3 regions of the Clostridium estertheticum genome follow, and region 2 is predicted to be linked to each of the others. Evidence: a T-box and tRNA genes for the amino acid it is inferred to sense, from the RefSeq annotation. Region 2 holds a T-box; the other regions hold tRNA genes.
The links. A T-box is a leader RNA that pairs with one kind of tRNA and senses whether it is charged. The one in region 2 lies ahead of leuS (leucine--tRNA ligase), so its partner is inferred to be a tRNA-Leu.

Region 1 (6,294 bases), 940 kb from region 2:
AGCTCACAAGTAGAATATATAATGCTTAACTATAAAATCAGCGGAGATGGGTGTTATCTTCTTGAATGCAAATTTCCATCTAACGAGCTGTTAGATAAATTCTTGATAGACTTAAACAATTATGTAAATTATAAATTAACTGTTATTATTAACGAAACAACCAAAAACAGGGAATTCCCATAGCGAGACAATTCCTGTTTTATGTTGTTTTTAAAGTTTTGTTTTTTTTAACTACATCATATTTTGTTTGTTCAATTGCTTCATAAAAGCTCCTAAACACATTATTCATCAGAATGTCTTTATAATATCTTTTTAACAGATTTCCAATGTATTGCAAGATAATAACTTGTTTTCTTCGAGGATATGCTTTGAGTTTCAGGAGTCATTAATGCCTTATATTAACAAAGTCACCCGCCAATATGATTATTGATTCACTAATAGACTTTTGGCTTATATTATAATGATGTTTTTATTTGTCCCTAAAATTTTGTTTTTTTAAAAATGTGTATTCTCCTCCACCTTCATACCATATGGTATTTTCGCTACATATAAAACTTTTTCAGTTGGATGCTTAAAGAAAATGCCACATACATTAAATTTCTATATTTTTAAAACCAGCGTCTCTCTTTTTTTCTTTGATTTACATATATTTTATACTATTACCAATGAACAGATACATAGATAAAATCAAGTCTTTTTGTAGTTTTACTTGAATAATGAAAGAAGTTGAAAAATATTTATAGAATCAACTATTCCAAAATCATCATCAATAATCATTATCTTTATACCACTATTATGCATGTATTATCCCTCCTTCATTAACCGTTATGTTGTATTTGTTCCCCTGAATTTTTAACATAAAACATAATTTCTTTGTTTTCTTTATATGCCCCTAAAGTTATTATACGCTCCTCATCACTTTAACTGGCTAATCGCAAAACTTTTTCATGGTGATACAATTGTTTCGGGACAATCCGGCTAAGAATCGCTTATCCGAGTTATCTAACATTTTTTAATTACTTTCATTATTCAAGTTATATAGCCAAAAGACTTGATTTTATCCATGTAAAAGTCTCTTTATAAAGTATAAAGTATATATAGACCAAAAGAAAAGGAGCTGTAATTATGAATATTAGACAAATTCGAAATGCTACAATAGTAGTTCAATATGCGGGAAAAAAGTTTTTAATTGATCCAGTTTTAGCAGATAAGGGTACTTACCCACCTTTCGGACCGGGTATGGGCTATCCAGATGCAATACGACAAGATCAATTTAATCCTTTAGTTAGCTTGCCAAGATCAATTGATGAAATTATAAATGTAGATGCTGTTATTGTCACTCATCTACATTTAGACCACTTTGATGATGCTGCTAAAGAAATTTTACCAAAAGGTATAAAAATGTTTGTACAAAATGAAGAAGATGCAAAAGTAGTTAGAAAGGCTGGTTTTCAAAATGTTGATGTTTTACAAAAAAATACATTTTTTAAAGATATCCAATTAATTAAAACAAAAGGCGAGCACGGAAGAGGAGAAATATTAAAAGTTGCTGGTGAAGTATGTGGAGTAATCTTTAAACATCCAAAAGAAAAAACACTATATCTAGCTGGTGATACTGTATGGTATAAAGCCGTTAAGGAAGTAATCGAAACGTACATACCAGAAGTCATTGTTGTAAATGGTGGAGATAATCAATTCCTGATAGGCGGCTCTCTCATTATGGGAAAAGATGATGTCTATGAAGTACATAAAGCCGCCCCTAACGTAAAAATTATTGTCAGCCATATGGAAGCTATGAATCATTGGACATTATCAAGAAAAGAACTAAAAAGCTTTATTAATGAAAAAAGTATGTCTTCAAATGTTTTAGTGCCAGATGACGGAGAGGATTACACATTTTAAAATAACAAAAATTTTCTAATAAATAAAAAACACCAGATGAAATATTAGCATACAATATAGCTGATAGTTTGAGGCTAGAATCCATTCGTGTCACTGATAGTTACATATAGTGTAGCAATGATAGCTTCTATATCAGGGCTAATTCTAATTCCAATGGACTCAATGTTACAAGCTCTATAAAACATTTAACTTGGGTTGATTTTAATAAACAAGAAACAACTAAAAATATTAGACTAGGTAGTTTATGAAATAGGCAACGTAGATTTTGAAATAGGTAAAAGAACTTACATAATGGGGATTTTAAATGTTACGCCTGATTCATTTTCAGATGGGGGAGTAAAAGATGGAAGTTTTTTATATTTACTAAAAAACACAAAAATGCCTGCAATACTTGTGAAAGGTGGATTTTTGGATTAGGGTAGACAATGATCAGAGCACAATAGGTTGGTTATATACTAGGCCAGTATCTGAAGGATGACTATCATTGATACAAGAACAGATTGAAGAGGAAGATTCAGCATTAAGCTTTCAATCCGAGTTTATGCAAGGTTTTGGTAAGAGGGATCAATTGAATCAACAGTGGATACGAATAGTAAATGAAAATTTAATTCATAGACTTTCAAAGTAATAAAATGAAATTTGGTAGTAGTGCTATTTATGAGACGACATTTTTAAAAAAATTTTAAATATAAAAAAAGATACAAAGATTAGTATATCTAATTTATCTGTATCTTTTTCTATTTTTTGTAATAGAAAAACCATAATATTTTTTAACGTCCAAAGTTATAGAACCATTCTTATGTCTAAATATTTGTAAATTACGTCATAAAGAAATGTATGATTTTGGTTAAAACCTTATATTCGTAAAAATAGCATAAAGCGTTAATAATTTTGGAAATTAAATCTATGAGTAAATATTATAAGAAGGGGTGGACTTGGCTAATTGCTATTGCAATGGTTATAAGGATGGCTACTGGGTACAGTACTAATGAGGCAAAAGTATATTATTATTATTATTATTATTATTAAGTGTCACAGATAATAAAATAGAATAATTCCTTAAAAATGCCGTATTATTCAATTGAATCTTACGGCATTTTTACGTCGCAGTTCAAAAAGAGAATGATTTAAAAGATAAGTTTTAAGAGAGCAATTTGATTAAAACGTGTAGTAACTAAAGTAGAAAATTAATTATTGAAAAAAATGAAAATTATGGTGTCGAAAAATAAACTAATATGTTATAATTATAACAAAATTATTTCAAAATGATATCATAACAAGTAATTTAGGGAGGTAAAATTAAAATGCAAGATTTAAATGAATTTCAAACAAATGATTCAATCCTAGCTGCCTTCAAATTAGTTCTTCCTTATCTTAATAGGATTGTTCGCGAAGACATGGCTGTGGGATTAACAAATTTAGAGGAGTACACTTCATATTACCGGGCAAGAAAGTTTGAATTAGATTTGCCTACTGGTAAACCAATTAAAGACATAAGTACTATTTTAGAATGTATCAAAACGGGGAAAGATACCTTGGATGATATTCCAGCCGAAGTATATGGTCGACCAATAAAAACAGTGTTTACTCCAATATATGGAGTTGATGGTAAGATAATCGGAACGCTAAGTTCAGGTATTGATTTAAATGATAGTTATAGTTTAGTAAACAATGTTACAAACTTAGCTTCTTCCACAAAAAATGCATCTGAAAGTGTTGAACAGATAGCTCAGAGTGCTATGGAACTTGCAAATTCTGGGCAGCAATCCATAAAATTAGCACATGAATTAATGAAAAAGTATCAAGATACAACTCAAATTTTAGAATTTATAAAAAATGTAGCTTCTCAAACTAACCTGTTAGGGTTAAATGCTTCCATTGAAGCTGCAAGGGCAGGAGAACATGGGCGAGGCTTTTCTGTGGTTGCGAAAGAAATACGAAAATTGGCTGTGCAATCTCAAGAATCAGCAGTAAAAATTCAAAGTATGTTAAATGAAATGAATCAAATTGTTTCTGAAATTAATAACTCAATAGAGTCAATAGGAGCAATAAGTGAGGAACAAGCAGCATCAACACAAGAAATATCTTCAAATTTAGAATATATACACAACACAACCAAACAATTGGAAGTTTTTGTTGAGCGTTATAAATAAGAATTTGTACTATTTATTTGAAATTATTAAAGGTAAAAATTAATTATATATCCATTTAAAACTTTATAATTCTTAAAATACCGCATTATTCATTAGAATTTTACGGTATTTTTGTGCACCCTTTTGTAATTTTGGGCATAAAAAAAGCTTTCAAGAAAACCTTGAAAGCCTTTTGGTGCCGGAGGCGGGAATCGAACCCGCACGGTATTGCTACCACTGGATTTTGAGTCCAGCGCGTCTGCCAGTTCCACCACTTCGGCATACCTGACAAAAAATAGTTTACCATATATTTATGAACATTGCAATAGATATATGTATATTTAGTATAAAATAAGTACAAATTAATATACAGTTCGTTACTTTTTGGGTATATATTTGTTATAATACAATAGAAACTGTTTTACCTATATTAAGGTAAGAGGCGATTTTAAGAAAGTCATCTTAATGTTATAACAAAATGAATGTTAGTATTAAGAAGTTGATATTTTTATTTTGAACATATAATATAAAACGTTACATATAAATTTATAAACATAGTAGAAAGAAGGGATTTAAAATGTCTAAGGAAAGACTACTAATTTTAGATGGTCATAGTCTTATGTATAGAGCTTTTTATGCATTACCGGCCCTAACAAATTCGGATGGGATATACACTAATGCAGTTTATGGCTTTACAACTATGCTTTTAAAGATGAAAGAAGAGTTTGAGCCTGATTATATTGTCACAACATTTGATAGGAAGGCACCTACCTTTCGTCATGAAGAATATAAAGATTATAAAGCAGGTAGAAAAAGAATGCCTGATGAACTGCAAGGACAGTTTGCTATAGTTAGGGAACTCTTAGAGAAAATGGCTATAGATATATTTGAATTAGATGGGTTTGAAGCAGATGATTTAATAGGTACGTTATCGGTGTTTGCAGAAGAGCAAGGACTGGAAGTCTTTATAATAACAGGAGACAGAGATGCGCTTCAGCTTGCAACAGATAATGTTAAGGTTGTAATAAATAAAAAAGGAATGTCTGAAAAAGAAATATACGATAGAAACCGTATAATTGAGGAATTCGGAGTAACTCCAACAGAATTTATAGATGTAAAAGGTCTAATGGGAGATGCTTCTGACAATATACCAGGTGTTCCAGGAATTGGTGAAAAAACTGCGTATAAGCTTATCAAAGAATATAAGAGTATAGAAAATCTTCTTATGAATATTGATAAGGTTAGTGGTAAAAAGCTTGTTGAAAATTTAAACACCTATAGTGAACAGGCAATTTTCAGTAAAAAATTAGCCACCATTATTACTTGCGTGCCTATGGAAATGGATCTAAGTTCAATTAAATCAAAAGAAAATTATGATGTTCGCGCTGTAAAAGATTTATTTTATAAATTACAGTTTAAGTCATTAATAGACAGAATATCTGTAGATGATGACTCAGTTGAAGAAATATTTTCTGCAGATTATGAAGTAATAGATAATTTGCAAAAGCTTTCAGAGCTTACCTTTGAAATTAAGGATACCATTTATATAATTTTTGATATAGGGGATACAAATGTTTTTTCTAAAATGTGTCTTAATAACATATACATTAATTATAAAGAAAAAAATTATCTTATCAAGCTTGATGATTTATTTAAGGAAGATGAAGAGAAAACTATAAGTTATTTAAAAACTATACTTGAGAGTAATGATATTAAAAAAGTGAGCCATGCTGTAAAAAATGCATATACTGCTCTTAACAAAAAGAAGATCAAGTTACATGGAATACAATTTGATACTGAGCTTGCAGCATACCTTCTAGACTCTGCAAAAAAAGAATATAGTCTTGAAACTCTTATGGATACTAATCTTAGAATTAGCATTAAGGGCGAAGGTCATGCAAAGGAAATTAATAAAGTTGCATTACTAAAAAAACTTTATGAGATATTAGAGCCAAAAATTAAAGAGTATGAAATGGAAGAACTACTATATAAGGTTGAGCAGCCATTAACAGAGGCTATATCATATATGGAGGCTGAAGGGTTTACAGTAGATAAAACTAATTTAGAAGAGCTTGGAGTTAAATTTGCCGCAGATATAGCGAAACTTGAAAGCACCATTTTTGTTTTGGCTGGAGAAGAATTTAATATAAAATCTCCAAAACAATTAGGAAAAATATTATTTGAAAAATTAGATTTACCTGTTATAAAGAAGACCAAAACAGGATATTCAACTAATGCAGAGGTTTTAGATGCACTAGTG
Region 2 (6,294 bases):
TAGCCAAAACCAAACATTAGGTACATTCTAAATACATCTGCTCCAAACTCTTTTATATACTTGTCTGGTGAGATTGTATTCCCTTTGGATTTACTCATCTTTAATCCATCTTCTCCGAGTATTAAACCTTGGTGAGTAAGAGATAAGAATGGTTCATCAAAGTTTAAATATCCCATATCTCGAAGAGCTTTTGTGATAAATCTTGCATAAAGTAGGTGCATGCATGCATGCTCAGGACCGCCTACGTACTTGTCTACAGGTAACATTTTGTTTATTAAGTCTGTATCAAAAGCCTTTTCACTATTTTTATTATCTGCATATCTTAAATAGTAGAAAGAAGAACAAACGAATGTATCTAAGGTATCGGCTTCTCTATGAGCCGGGCCTCCGCATTTAGGACAAGTGACATTAATAAACTCCTCACATTTAGCTAAGGGTGATTCGCCGTTTGGTGTAAATTCCACATCATAAGGTAACTCTACTGGTAGCTGAGTCTCAGGAACAGGAACAGTTCCACATTTATCACAGTGAATTATTGGAATAGGTGCGCCCCAATATCTTTGCCTTGAAACTAACCAATCACGAAGTCTAAAGTTTACCTTGCCAGAACCTAAATTCATGGTTTCTAATTTTTTAACTATTGCTTCTTTTGCGTCATTTGTAGATAAACCATTAAATTCTTCACTATTTATAATTTTACCATGTTCAGTATAAGGAAGTTTTTCATCGTCTTCATTCTTGCTTTTAAAACCAACGATTACTCTTTCAATAGGTAAATTGTATTTAGTTGCGAAAGCAAAATCTCTATCATCATGAGCTGGAACAGCCATAACGCAACCAGTTCCATAAGTGTTTAGAACGTAGTCTGCAATCCAAATAGGAACTTTGCGTCCGTTTATAGGATTTATAGCATAAGAACCTGTAAATACACCAGTTTTATCTCTTGTAATAGACTGCCTTTCTATATCGGTTTGTTTCCTGGCATCATATTTATAAGATTCAACAGCATCCTTGTATTCATCCTTAGTAAGAATGTCAACAAGATCATTTTCAGGGGCTATAACTACATATGAAACGCCATATAGAGTGTCTACCCTTGTTGTAAATACACTAAAGTCTACATCGGAATCCGATACCTTAAAAGTAACATCAGCACCAGTAGATTTACCTATCCAATGTCTTTGCATTGCTTTAGTTTTTTCTGGCCAATCTAAAGTGTCAAGCATTTCTAGTAGTTCCTCAGCGTAGTCAGTAATTTTTAAAAACCACTGAGTTAAATTCTTTTTAGTAACTTCAGTGCCACATCTCTCGCAAGAACCATCTGTAAGTACTTGTTCATTCGCAAGAACTGTATTACAACTAGGGCACCAATTTACTGGGGCTTTTTTTCTATAAGCAAGACCTTTTTCAAATAATTTTAAGAATAACCATTGAGTCCATTTATAATAATCAGGTCTACAAGTTACAACTTCATGATCCCAATTAAACATAGCTCCCATAGCCTTTAATTGTTTTTTCATATTAATAATGTTTTGCTCAGTAGAATCTTTTGGATGAACACCTGTTTTTATTGCGTAGTTTTCGGCAGGTAGCCCAAAAGCGTCAAAACCCATTGGTTGAAATACATTATATCCTTGCATTCTTTTCATTCTAGCCCAAGTATCTACGGGGCCGTAGTTAAACCAATGTCCAGCATGTAATTGGCTTCCAGATGGATAAGAGAACATTTCAAGTACATATAATTTTCTTTCAGTATTATTCTCATCAAATTTGTATAGATCTGTGTCTTCCCATTTTTGTTGCCATTTTTCATCGATGCCTGTATTATATTTTGCCATTAATATTCCTCCTTGTTATGTTTTAATCTTAAGCTTGATTAATTATTTTTTCTATATAGATTTTTTGTGATTAAATGTAAAAATATGTATGACTAAAAATAAAAAAACTTCCATCTCAAAAAAGAGACGAAAGTAATATTCCGCGGTACCACTCTAGTTAGGTTTTAAACCTCACTTGCAAATATAACGGTTTTAACCGTACTTGTTTTTACAAGTAGGCTTTTACTTACGATGTAAGTCTATAGGTAAGTTCATATTTTATCATTACTGCTTTGCAGCTAACAGCAGCTCTCTAAAAAATGATATAAATACTAATACTCCTAATCAAAGCTATTTATTATATTAGTGTTTGTTTATTACTGGATTGTTATCCATTATAATTTAAATAAAATTTTGTGTCAATACAATAAGCTCATGAGGATTTATGGTATTTTTATTTAAATTTCTTTAAAAGGTTTTTATTAGCATAAGATATAAAGGCAGTAAGTGCATAATCATAGATTACAAAGCCAACTTCTACAATAATAAGGAGCAAATAAAGATTTATATTTATATTTGGGATTTTTAGGAACAACATTTTATATATAAATACGATTATACCGGAGGTTATATTAAAATACAATAACTTTAGTACAATTTCTATAGGAATATTTCTTAGCTTTTCTACATAATATTTTACAAAACCATAGGAGCCAAAAATCAATATATAACTTAAGCCTATAAGCTTTGATGGTATAATAAATAAACTAAGTAAGGAAACCGCACCGTAGACTACAACAGTATTCTTTACTCCGGTAAGCATAATGGAAAGAGGAATTATGCAAGAAGCTATACATAGTACAGATAATCTGTTTGTAGGTATAACGGAAGATATATATAGTAATATCAAACTAAGTGCTGCGAATATTCCACCTTTAGCAATATGGTTAGATTTCATAAAATCATCTCCTAAATTAATAGACTTAGCAACACGAAATAAGATCTCCGCCGAAACATTCACAAATGGTATCTGCACACCAGAGGTTAAGGCACATGTTACCCATACCGCCGGAATTGTTATTTGTCCTACCATAATAGTTATTTCTATAATTTGAAGATTGATTATTTAGTTGATTAAAACTTTGTCTGTATTCAACATTATTAGGTTCTTGGGTGCAGGCACGATTAATAAAAGTATAAGCACTATCATGCCAACCTTTTTTTAGGTGAACTGTTCCCATTAAAAAATTCCATTCAGCGGTTTTTGTGTTCATGGAGCCTAATTTTTGCTCAGCAGAGGGGAGGTTACCACTATTTATATCCATTCTTATAGATTGATATATATTGTTATTATTGTAGTCATTATTTGAACTTGAACCATTATTAGAAGAACTATAATTGTTTGATGAACTGTTATTATTAGAAGATCCATTGCCTTTCATAAGTGTATCATAAGCTTCATTTAATTCTCTCATTTTAACTTCGGCCAGATCTTTTAATGGATTATCACCATATTGATCAGGATGATATTTTTTTGCTAGTTCTCTATAGGCTTTTTTAATATCTTCTTTAGATGTTCCTTCTTTTACACCAAGTACTTCATAGGGATTTGCCATTTTTATCTTCCACTCCTTTTAAATTATCAATAGTTTCTTTATTAAATACTTTATCCATCTTTTCCATGAGTCCTAATTCTAGTATATTACTTAATATATCTTCATTTTTAATTAAAGGTAAATTATTCAAATATTTTAAACACGAAGAGGCACAAGTGGCCAATATAAAATCAATTCTTGGTTTAATCAATATAGAAAAACTTTTGAAATCCAGATTATCTGTATTAAGTAATGAATTTATAGCATTAAAAGAATTACTTTTTATATCCTTTTCTAAATCGTCATAGGCATCTATAATATATATCCATTTGCCTAAATTATACCCAAGCCAGTATAAATCATCTTTAAAAGAGGAGTCTTTATAATAAAAGGATATTATAAAACCTGTAAGATCAGCAAAGACATGTGATAACCCATCTATAGATAGCTGTTCATCTATTGATAGATGCTCATAAGTACCCATATCATCATTATGATTTGCCTCTAGAGTGTTTAGAAGTAATAGTTTGTCTTTTGTATACTCCATTACATCAGTATATGATAATTCTGCCTTTGGTAAATAGGTTTTTAAAAATATTGAATAAATTTTGCTCTTCATTGTTTTATTATCTTGGACATCATCCATTAGCTTATAATAAGCTAATGTAACATTGCAAAAAGCAGCATAATCTAAAGCTTTATTATTATTTATCATAAGTCTTTTTTTTAATGGGTGTATTAAACATTTAAATTTAACAAAATTATATTTACTTTCTGATAAGGAATCCAAAAGTACTGCTAAAAATGTCATGTCAAAATTTAGAGTTAGTCTTGGAAGATTACCAAAATCATTTTTTATGGAATTACATAGACCGCAATAATAAGCTTTGAATATCTCGTAGTCTTTTATCTTCATTTCCATTTTGCATGGAGTTACATAACCAAACATTATATCTTTTCCATTGATTTTTTTGATTCTAATATTTCATAAATACTTTTAGAGGTAGTATCTGCTAAACTGTAACCAAGTAATCTTACAACTTCTTCAATCTCAGCTTCCGATGCACTTTCAATTTCTATATAAGGAAAAGGACAAAAATCCTTCTCATTTATGTCGATTTCTATAAGAGTATTTTTATATTTATAGCTTTCTCTATATTTTTTAATAGACTGAATAAGCTTGAGGCCTAAGGCTTCAAATATTCCCTTCGCTGCAATTTCATCTTTAATTTCAGATTCATGCTCATTCATAATTTTATATTTTTCTTGGCTTATAAGTTTTTTTGTGGTGATATAGTGAATAGTTGAATTTTTTAAATTATCTTTAACTGTACGTATTCTTGCATAGCCTTTACCAATTAGTAGTCTTTTATCCGAGAAATCATAAATATTATTTATTTGATCCTCTTGTTTTACTTTTAAACAATTTAGACTTAATAATTTTTCGCGAATTTCCTTAACATCGATGTCTATAATTCTAAGCTCTATTTCTTTCAAAATAATCCTCCTTGATACTTTAGGGTATATAATGATCAATAAATTAATTAACCATTAATTGTGATTATATCATAAGTTAAATAAAGTAACATTAATAATTCATTAAAATTATCAATTTTGATAGCAATATATGACTTTGTTATAATCATAAATACATAGTATAATAGTTAAGCACATTCAAATAAGTAAACTCATCTCTTTCAGAGCTGCTAACTCATCTCTTGCAGAGCTGTTTTAACTTGCGAATTATTTTCATGTGCCTTATATAATTATTAAGGTGGTGTTTTTTTGGAGTATATAAAAGAAGTTAATATAAATGAGGCTATTATTCATGTTTTAGATAACAATGCAGATGAACCTATCTTGAATGAATATGCATTAGATTTAGATGAAGAAAAATATAATTTTATACTTAAACATATTCAAAAATGCTTAAAAGATGAAGATTTAAAATATGGGGTATTTTCTCCTGAGTCAAATATAGTAAAAGATTTATCTCAAGAATATTTAAATGGTGAGAATAATATACTCGCTGTTTCAAAGGAACTAGCAAAACAAATGTTTATTTTAATGAGAACAAAGGGGAGTATTTCTTCTTGCGATTTAATAGTAGTATCTTTTACTACAGAGTTTGGTCCAGTACTTGGTATATTTAAAATGGATTATATAAAAAACTATGTTCACACTATTGAGTTTGTTGATGAAAAATTAGGGATTGATATAGTGCCACAGTTTACGGGTCTACCTGGTAGTTCTCAAAGAATACAAAAATGCGCTTTTATAAAACCAATTAGAGCTGAAAATAGTTTTGATTTAATGGTTATTGATAAAAGGAGCAAAACCAAGGAAAATGAGGAGAATGACTCAAACTATTTTATTAATAATTATTTAGGCTGCACGATTGTTGACAATGAAAGAGATATCACTAAAAGTTTTGTAAAGGCAGTTGAGAAATTTACCCAAAATACTTTCGCAGAAAATGCAGATGAAGCAGAAGTTGTTAGAAGTGCTATAAAAAGAAAACTTCGGGAAGAAGATAATATTGATGTTAAAGAATTGTCGCAGCAGATATTTCCTGAAAATAATGAAAATAAGGAAAAATTTGTTGAGTTTATAGCACAGCAAGGAATTTGCGAAAATATTAGTCTTGATAAAGAATGGATCGATAAAAAATTAAAAAGAGTAAGGCTCAAGATTGATAAGGATATAGATTTATATGTAAATGAAGAAACATATCATGATGATAGTCGCTTTGAAATACAAAGAAATGGTGATGGAACAATTAATATGGTTATCAAACATGTAAGTAATTACGTTGAAAAATAAAAAACAATAAGACCCACAGTAGAAATCTACTGTGGGTCTTATATTGATTTAAATTACTT
Region 3 (6,294 bases), 950 kb from region 2:
AAAATACACCCTGTACTGAATTTATTGTTACCCCAACACCATTTTCCACAAAAGACATTTTCTCTCGATTTACACTATAACCTATTAGTGATAAAAAGGTAACTGACAGTAATATAATAACTACTGCCAGTTTGTTTTTTAAAAATTTCATGTTTACCTTCTTTTACTCATAACATCTATATTATCGAGAGCTTTTCCTGCTCCAATAGCTACACAATCAAGTGGATTTTCAGCTATGTGGACAGGCATATGTGTTTCCCTGTTGATAAGTGCATCTATTCCTTTTAGAAGCGCTCCTCCGCCAGTTAACATAATTCCTTTTTCCATAATATCTGATGCAAGTTCTGGTGGGGTTTTTTCAAGGGTTGTTATTATTGCTTCAATTATTGATTGAACTGGTTCACTGAGTGCTTCTCTTACTTCCTTTTGTGTTACTGCTATGACTTTTGGAAGTCCTGTTATTAAATCTCTTCCTGTTATCTCCATGCTCATATCATCGTCTTCTTGTTCGTACACTGATCCAAGTTCCATTTTAATATTTTCCGCAGTTCTCTCACCTATCATAAGACTATATTGTTTTTTAACAAATGCTATTATAGCTTGATCGAACTCATCACCTGCAACTCTTAAAGATTTACACGTTACTATTCCACCGAGTGAAATTATGGCAACCTCTGTAGTTCCGCCTCCAATGTCCACTATCATACTTCCAGTTGGCTCATTTACAGGTAGTCCAGCCCCAATAGCGGCTGCAAATGGTTCTTCCATTAAATATGCATCTCGTGCTCCTGCACTTTTAGTTGCTCCCTCTATTGCTCTTTTCTCAACCTCAGTTACGCCAGACGGATATCCAACTACAATTCTTGGACTTGTAAATCCTTTTGGACTAACTTTATTTATGAAGTGTCTAAGCATTTTTTCAGTAATATCAAAATCTGCAATAACCCCATCCTTCATAGGACGAATTGCAACTATATTACCTGGAGTTCTACCTATCATTTGTTTAGCTTCTTCGCCAACGGCTAGAACCTTATTAGTATTTATATTTATAGCTACAACAGAAGGTTCTCGTAAAACAATTCCCTTCCCCTTCAAGTAAACTAATGTGTTTGCTGTACCTAAATCTATTCCCATATCACGAGACGTTCCGAATATTCCCATTATAATTTCTCCTTTCGTATCTAAAGCATTCCTTTTTCTTTTAAACTTGTATAAACCCCATTACCAATAATTATATGATCAAGTAGCTCTATTCCTAGTAATTTACCACATTCCTTAAGTCTTATAGTAATACTTATGTCTTCCTTACTAGGAGTTGGGTCCCCCGAAGGATGATTGTGACAAATAACAACGGAAGCACTACAATTTTTAATAGCTTCGTAAAAAACTTCCCTTGGATGAACTATTGAAGTATTCAAATTACCAATTGAGATATTTTTTATGCTAATAATTACATTCTTTGTATTAAGCATAACTAATTTAAGATATTCCTTTTTTAAGTATCTCATTTCCTCCATAAGATATTCTGCAACATCTTTTGGCGATGTAATTTTATATTCTTCCCCAGATTTATAGCTTCTAAATCTTTTGGAAATTTCCACAAGTGCTAAAAGTTGTGTCGCTTTGGCATTTCCAACACCTTTTAAATTCATAAATTCCTCTGCACTTGAACCGAGAAGTCCATTTAGTCCACCACACTGCGAAATTATTCTACTACAAAGACTTATAATATTTTCATTTTTTGATCCTACCCTAAGTATTATAGCTAATAGTTCATTGTTGGATAAAGTTTCAGCACCGTATCTTAACAGTTTTTCCCTTGGTCTCTCATTTTGAGGCAAATCCATAATTTTGAACGTCATACCCATAAACAACTCCTTTATAGATTGACCCCCATTTCCCTTAACATATAATATAATTTATTCACTGGCAACCCCACAACACTATAGTAACAGCCCTTTAATTCTTTAACAAATAAAGATGCTCCTCCTTGTATAGCATAAGCTCCAGCCATACCTAATGGTTCTTTTGTTTCTATGTACTTGTTTATTTGTTTGATTGATAACTTTGAAAATTTCACTTTAGTGCACACATACTCAGTATTAATTACCTTAGTCTCTGTGTTTATTACCGCAATTCCTGTATATACCTCATGTATATTGTTACTTAGATTACTAAGCATTTTGAAAGCCTCATAACTATCTTTAGGTTTTCCGAGCACTTCCCCCTTAAAATAAACAACAGTATCACAACCTATTATAGCAGTTGGTTTTTTCACGCTACTACAAATAGCCATAGCCTTACCTTTTGCTAAGGTCATAACATATTCCCCACAATTCCCAGAAAACATTATGTCACTCTCTTCAAAGTTACTTGCTATTATCTGAAAATTACTAGTTATTTTTTTTAGGAGTTCAGCCCTACGTGGCGAGGCAGACGCTAAAATAATATCCACTACATCACTCCTAATATTTTCTATATAATATTATTGCCAAAACAATGCCTATAATAGACATAATATTAATATTAAAATTTATACCGAAAGTTACTGCGAATACTTTAAAATCTATAAGCATAGGATTACTCATCCCTATGGTGTACGTACTCTTCAAAAATTTAAGTGCAGCCACGTTGTCTCCTAATAGTTCACCTACAAAACTTCCAGAAATAGCTCCTATCATTATAAAAAAAACAAAATATGGATTTTTTCTTTCTGCACTCTTCAAATTGTACCCCCACCTTACTTACATATCTTATACATCTTATACATTTTAACATTTAATAAATTCATACACAAGTGTATAAATTTATTATTCAGAAAAAATTTATAATTATGTCTATATCAGTTTCTTTATAAATTTATAGATATATATATATCCGTCCTCTGTTTTGTCTTTGTTTACCTCTTCCGGCAAGGCAGTTAAGTATGATTTTATCGTTGTCATTGAAGCATAACTTTTATTTTTCGTATCTGCACCAGTTAAAGTCGTCATCCATTTTTTTAATTTTACAGTTTGAATTGATTTAGTATCCTTTTCTGAAAGTTTATTTAATATTTCAATATCTGCACTAATCATTTCATTAGTTTGAGCGCTTGTTAAATCCTTACCTTCTAGCTGAAAATTGATTTTTGAATAAGTTATTTTTTTTGCCGTAAGTTGTTTAATGATACTATCAGCACCACCTTTGGGATATACACCAAGTAACACTTTATTTAACTTATCTTCCACAACAATAAATGGTGTACCATACTCAGCTAAACTCTTTTTGAGTATAAGTGCGCTTTCCATTTTGCTAAAAACACCACATTGCAATGCTACATATTCTTTAATATCATTTTGAGCTTTATCTTTAGAATCATCCACACTAACTTTATTTGTTTTTGTATCCTTTTGCAAACTTATTTTAGTAACTTTATTATCTGCACTCGCTATTTTACTATTATTAGGTAATAGCTTTGCAAAAATAGTGCCCAAAGCAATTGCAACTATTAATATTAATGTAATAACAATTATAAAATTGTTATTTTTCTTAGGTGCTTTGTAATTGTATCTAGTATATCTCACTCTAACATCCCCTAACTTAATAATTACTTATTTATAATATTATTATTTGAAAACTTATTTTAGAATAAAAAAATAAATATAATTAAAATAACCCTATAAATTTTATAGGGCTTTAGTGAAAGTAAATTCTATTTTTATGTTTATTAAATATTATTTTCTATTCATCTCTGTACATAAGGGACACTTTAACAATTCTTGAAACTATTTCTCTTGCTTCTACATAAGAATTCCCGTATCTAGTCAAACGCCTAAATATTGCAGGATTATATTTTTCAATTCTTTTTACAATGGAATCTACCTCATTATATTGTAGACTAGGTGAAGCCGTCATACTAGGTATATAAGGTTGGTCTTGATACTTATCAATATAACTTTTGTTTTTATTTAACTCGTCATAATCTTCCATAGCTTCATTTCTATACATTCTGCCCAATTGATTAAATTCATTCATAGACCTTGCATAATTAAATTGACCCATACCCACCCAAGGATTTATTCCCCTATATTGGTTTGTTTCCATATTAGAATTAATATCCTGCATATATCCCACGGGCATTCCCATATTTGACATCATATTCATTTGGTCATATCCATACATCATAGATTGTAATGGCACCATGTCATATTCTTCAATCATGTCTATATCATCACTATTGCTGTCCTCTATTATCATAATTACCCTCCCATTCCAATATTATTAATACATTAATAATTTATGCCAAATATAAGAGTTTGATACTAGTTTTACAAAAAAAATAAAGAGGGTGCAATTACACCCTCTTTATGCCACTATTTGCTTAATCCACGTACAGGCTTTCTCATATTCGCATCTCCATTAATAATTACAGGATTTTTCTCCTTACTTTTATTTACCTTCTGTTGATTTTCATTAGGACCACTATTTTTATTTTTCATAAATAACACCTCTCTTAGATGTTAGTTTTTCCATATTTCTTTTTATAATTCATTTGTTCTAAAATTCATATCTACTGTTTTGAATGTTTTTTTGAAATAAAAAAGTACCAACACCTTCAAGGTGCTGATACTACTTGGTTTAACTTGGTGCAACAGACGGGACTTGAACCCGTATGGTCTCCCACACGTCCCTTAAACGTGCGCGTCTGCCATTCCGCCACTGTCGCAAATTTTTTTAAATGTAAAGGATCAAACCTTATAGTCATATAGAATTATTAATCTAATAACTATAAGGTTAATTATATATTAGTTTTGTACAAATTGTCAATAGTTTTTATTTTCTTTTATTTAATCTCATTAGCATACAATTTTGAATAAATGCGGTAATTTATCTTTACTTTTTTAACATACTTATCCGTTTCTCCAAACGGTATATTTTTAAGTGTTTTACCATCGCTAGAATATTTCTTGTTTTTAAGCCACTTTTTAACATTCCCACGTCCACCATTATAAGCTGCAAGTACCAATTCTAAATCACCATTAAATTCACTATTTAAATCGTCAAGATACCAACATCCCATAGCAATATTAGTTTCAGAGTCAAAAGATTTTTCCGTATTAAAGTCTTTTAATTTCATATTACCAGCAATCCATATTGCAGTATCAGGCATTATCTGCATAAGTCCATAAGCTCCAGTATTTGAAACGGCTTTATCATCAAAATTGCTTTCTGTTCTTATTACAGCCGCAACCAAATAAGGATCTACATTATACTTTTTTGAATATGTAATTATTTTATTTTCATACTTTATCGGGTAAAAATTCTTAAAAATACTTTTTATATTTATTACTATAATAACCAATAGAATTAATATTAATAATTTTATGATTTTTGAAATTTTCATAACTTCACATCTAACCTTTCGAGCTGTGTAATAATTAAATCCAGTTGCAACTTTGTATCTTCAAAACTTCTTCCATTATCAATAATAAAATCTGCAAATTTCCTCTTTTCATCTATCGGCATTTGGGCTTTTATTCTATCCATTGTTTCATCTAAATTTAAATCATCACGAAGCATAACCCTTTGTATTTGAACATCACTAGATACCCATACTAAAATAGTTACGTCCATACAAGTATGGAGATTGTTCTCTATTAAAGTAGGTGCATCTAGAAAACATAACTTACAGTTATTTTCTTCACATATTTTCATTCTGTGATGTATTTCTTTTGTTATAAAAGGTATCATTATATTTTCAAGTTTTTTTCTACGTGTATCACTTTTAAATATATAATTCCCAAACTCTTTTCTATTAAGTTCACCTTCACTGTCAAAAAAATCATATCCAAATTCACTTTTGATATTACCCATTATTTCTGGATATATTATAAAAACCTCTCTAGCTACAATATCTGCGTCGATAATTGAAAACCCATCATCTTTTAACATATTGGTTACTGTACTCTTTCCACTTCCAATACCACCTGTTATTCCAACCTTTAGCATTATCTTCTCCCCCACTTTTTTATAACTAAAAATTGAATTTCTAACATCCTGGGCTTAACTCTCACCCGTAAGTTTCAACTACTTAGCCTCATACCAGGTTTCTCCGATGCTAATTTCTACTTCTAGCGGAACTAAAAGTTTAACAACATTTTCCATCTGATCCTTAACCAACAATTCAACCTGCTTTAGCTCATCTCTATATACATTTAATATTAATTCATCATGTACTTGTAGAATTAAAGTACTTTTCAATCCTTCTTCCTTTAATTTATCAAATACATTAACCATAGCAAGTTTTATAAT

Region 1: it has a tRNA-Leu gene. The T-box ahead of leuS (leucine--tRNA ligase) is inferred to sense a tRNA for this amino acid. The anticodon was not compared.
Region 3: it has a tRNA-Leu gene. The T-box ahead of leuS (leucine--tRNA ligase) is inferred to sense a tRNA for this amino acid. The anticodon was not compared.

Annotation. Positions count from the first base shown of each region.
Region 1 covers NZ_CP015756.1:3,319,805-3,326,098, reverse strand. The annotation lists gene A7L45_RS15590 (Lrp/AsnC family transcriptional regulator) at 1-183, shown strand, start outside; gene A7L45_RS15585 (MBL fold metallo-hydrolase) at 1,126-1,902, shown strand; gene A7L45_RS24305 (hypothetical protein) at 2,194-2,319, shown strand; gene A7L45_RS23315 (hypothetical protein) at 2,387-2,530, shown strand; gene A7L45_RS24105 (hypothetical protein) at 2,809-2,931, shown strand; gene A7L45_RS15580 (methyl-accepting chemotaxis protein) at 3,207-4,055, shown strand; tRNA gene A7L45_RS15575 (tRNA-Leu) at 4,229-4,315, opposite strand; gene polA (DNA polymerase I) at 4,612-6,294, shown strand, end outside.
Region 2 covers NZ_CP015756.1:4,264,647-4,270,940, reverse strand. The annotation lists gene leuS (leucine--tRNA ligase) at 1-1,838, opposite strand, end outside; T-box leader at 1,958-2,175, opposite strand; gene A7L45_RS19950 (hypothetical protein) at 2,272-2,775, opposite strand; gene A7L45_RS19945 (J domain-containing protein) at 2,801-3,433, opposite strand; gene A7L45_RS19940 (DUF5685 family protein) at 3,417-4,361, opposite strand; gene A7L45_RS19935 (class IV adenylate cyclase) at 4,361-4,909, opposite strand; gene A7L45_RS19930 (nucleoid-associated protein) at 5,198-6,235, shown strand; gene A7L45_RS19925 (ketose-bisphosphate aldolase) at 6,289-6,294, opposite strand, start outside.
Region 3 covers NZ_CP015756.1:3,312,803-3,319,096, forward strand. The annotation lists gene mreC (rod shape-determining protein MreC) at 1-151, opposite strand, end outside; gene A7L45_RS15525 (rod shape-determining protein) at 154-1,161, opposite strand; gene radC (RadC family protein) at 1,182-1,868, opposite strand; gene A7L45_RS15535 (Maf-like protein) at 1,880-2,455, opposite strand; gene A7L45_RS15540 (DUF4321 domain-containing protein) at 2,466-2,726, opposite strand; gene A7L45_RS15545 (hypothetical protein) at 2,838-3,566, opposite strand; gene A7L45_RS15550 (hypothetical protein) at 3,724-4,239, opposite strand; gene A7L45_RS24100 (hypothetical protein) at 4,356-4,481, opposite strand; tRNA gene A7L45_RS15555 (tRNA-Leu) at 4,627-4,708, opposite strand; gene A7L45_RS15560 (lytic transglycosylase domain-containing protein) at 4,826-5,386, opposite strand; gene coaE (dephospho-CoA kinase) at 5,383-5,991, opposite strand; gene polA (DNA polymerase I) at 6,070-6,294, opposite strand, start outside.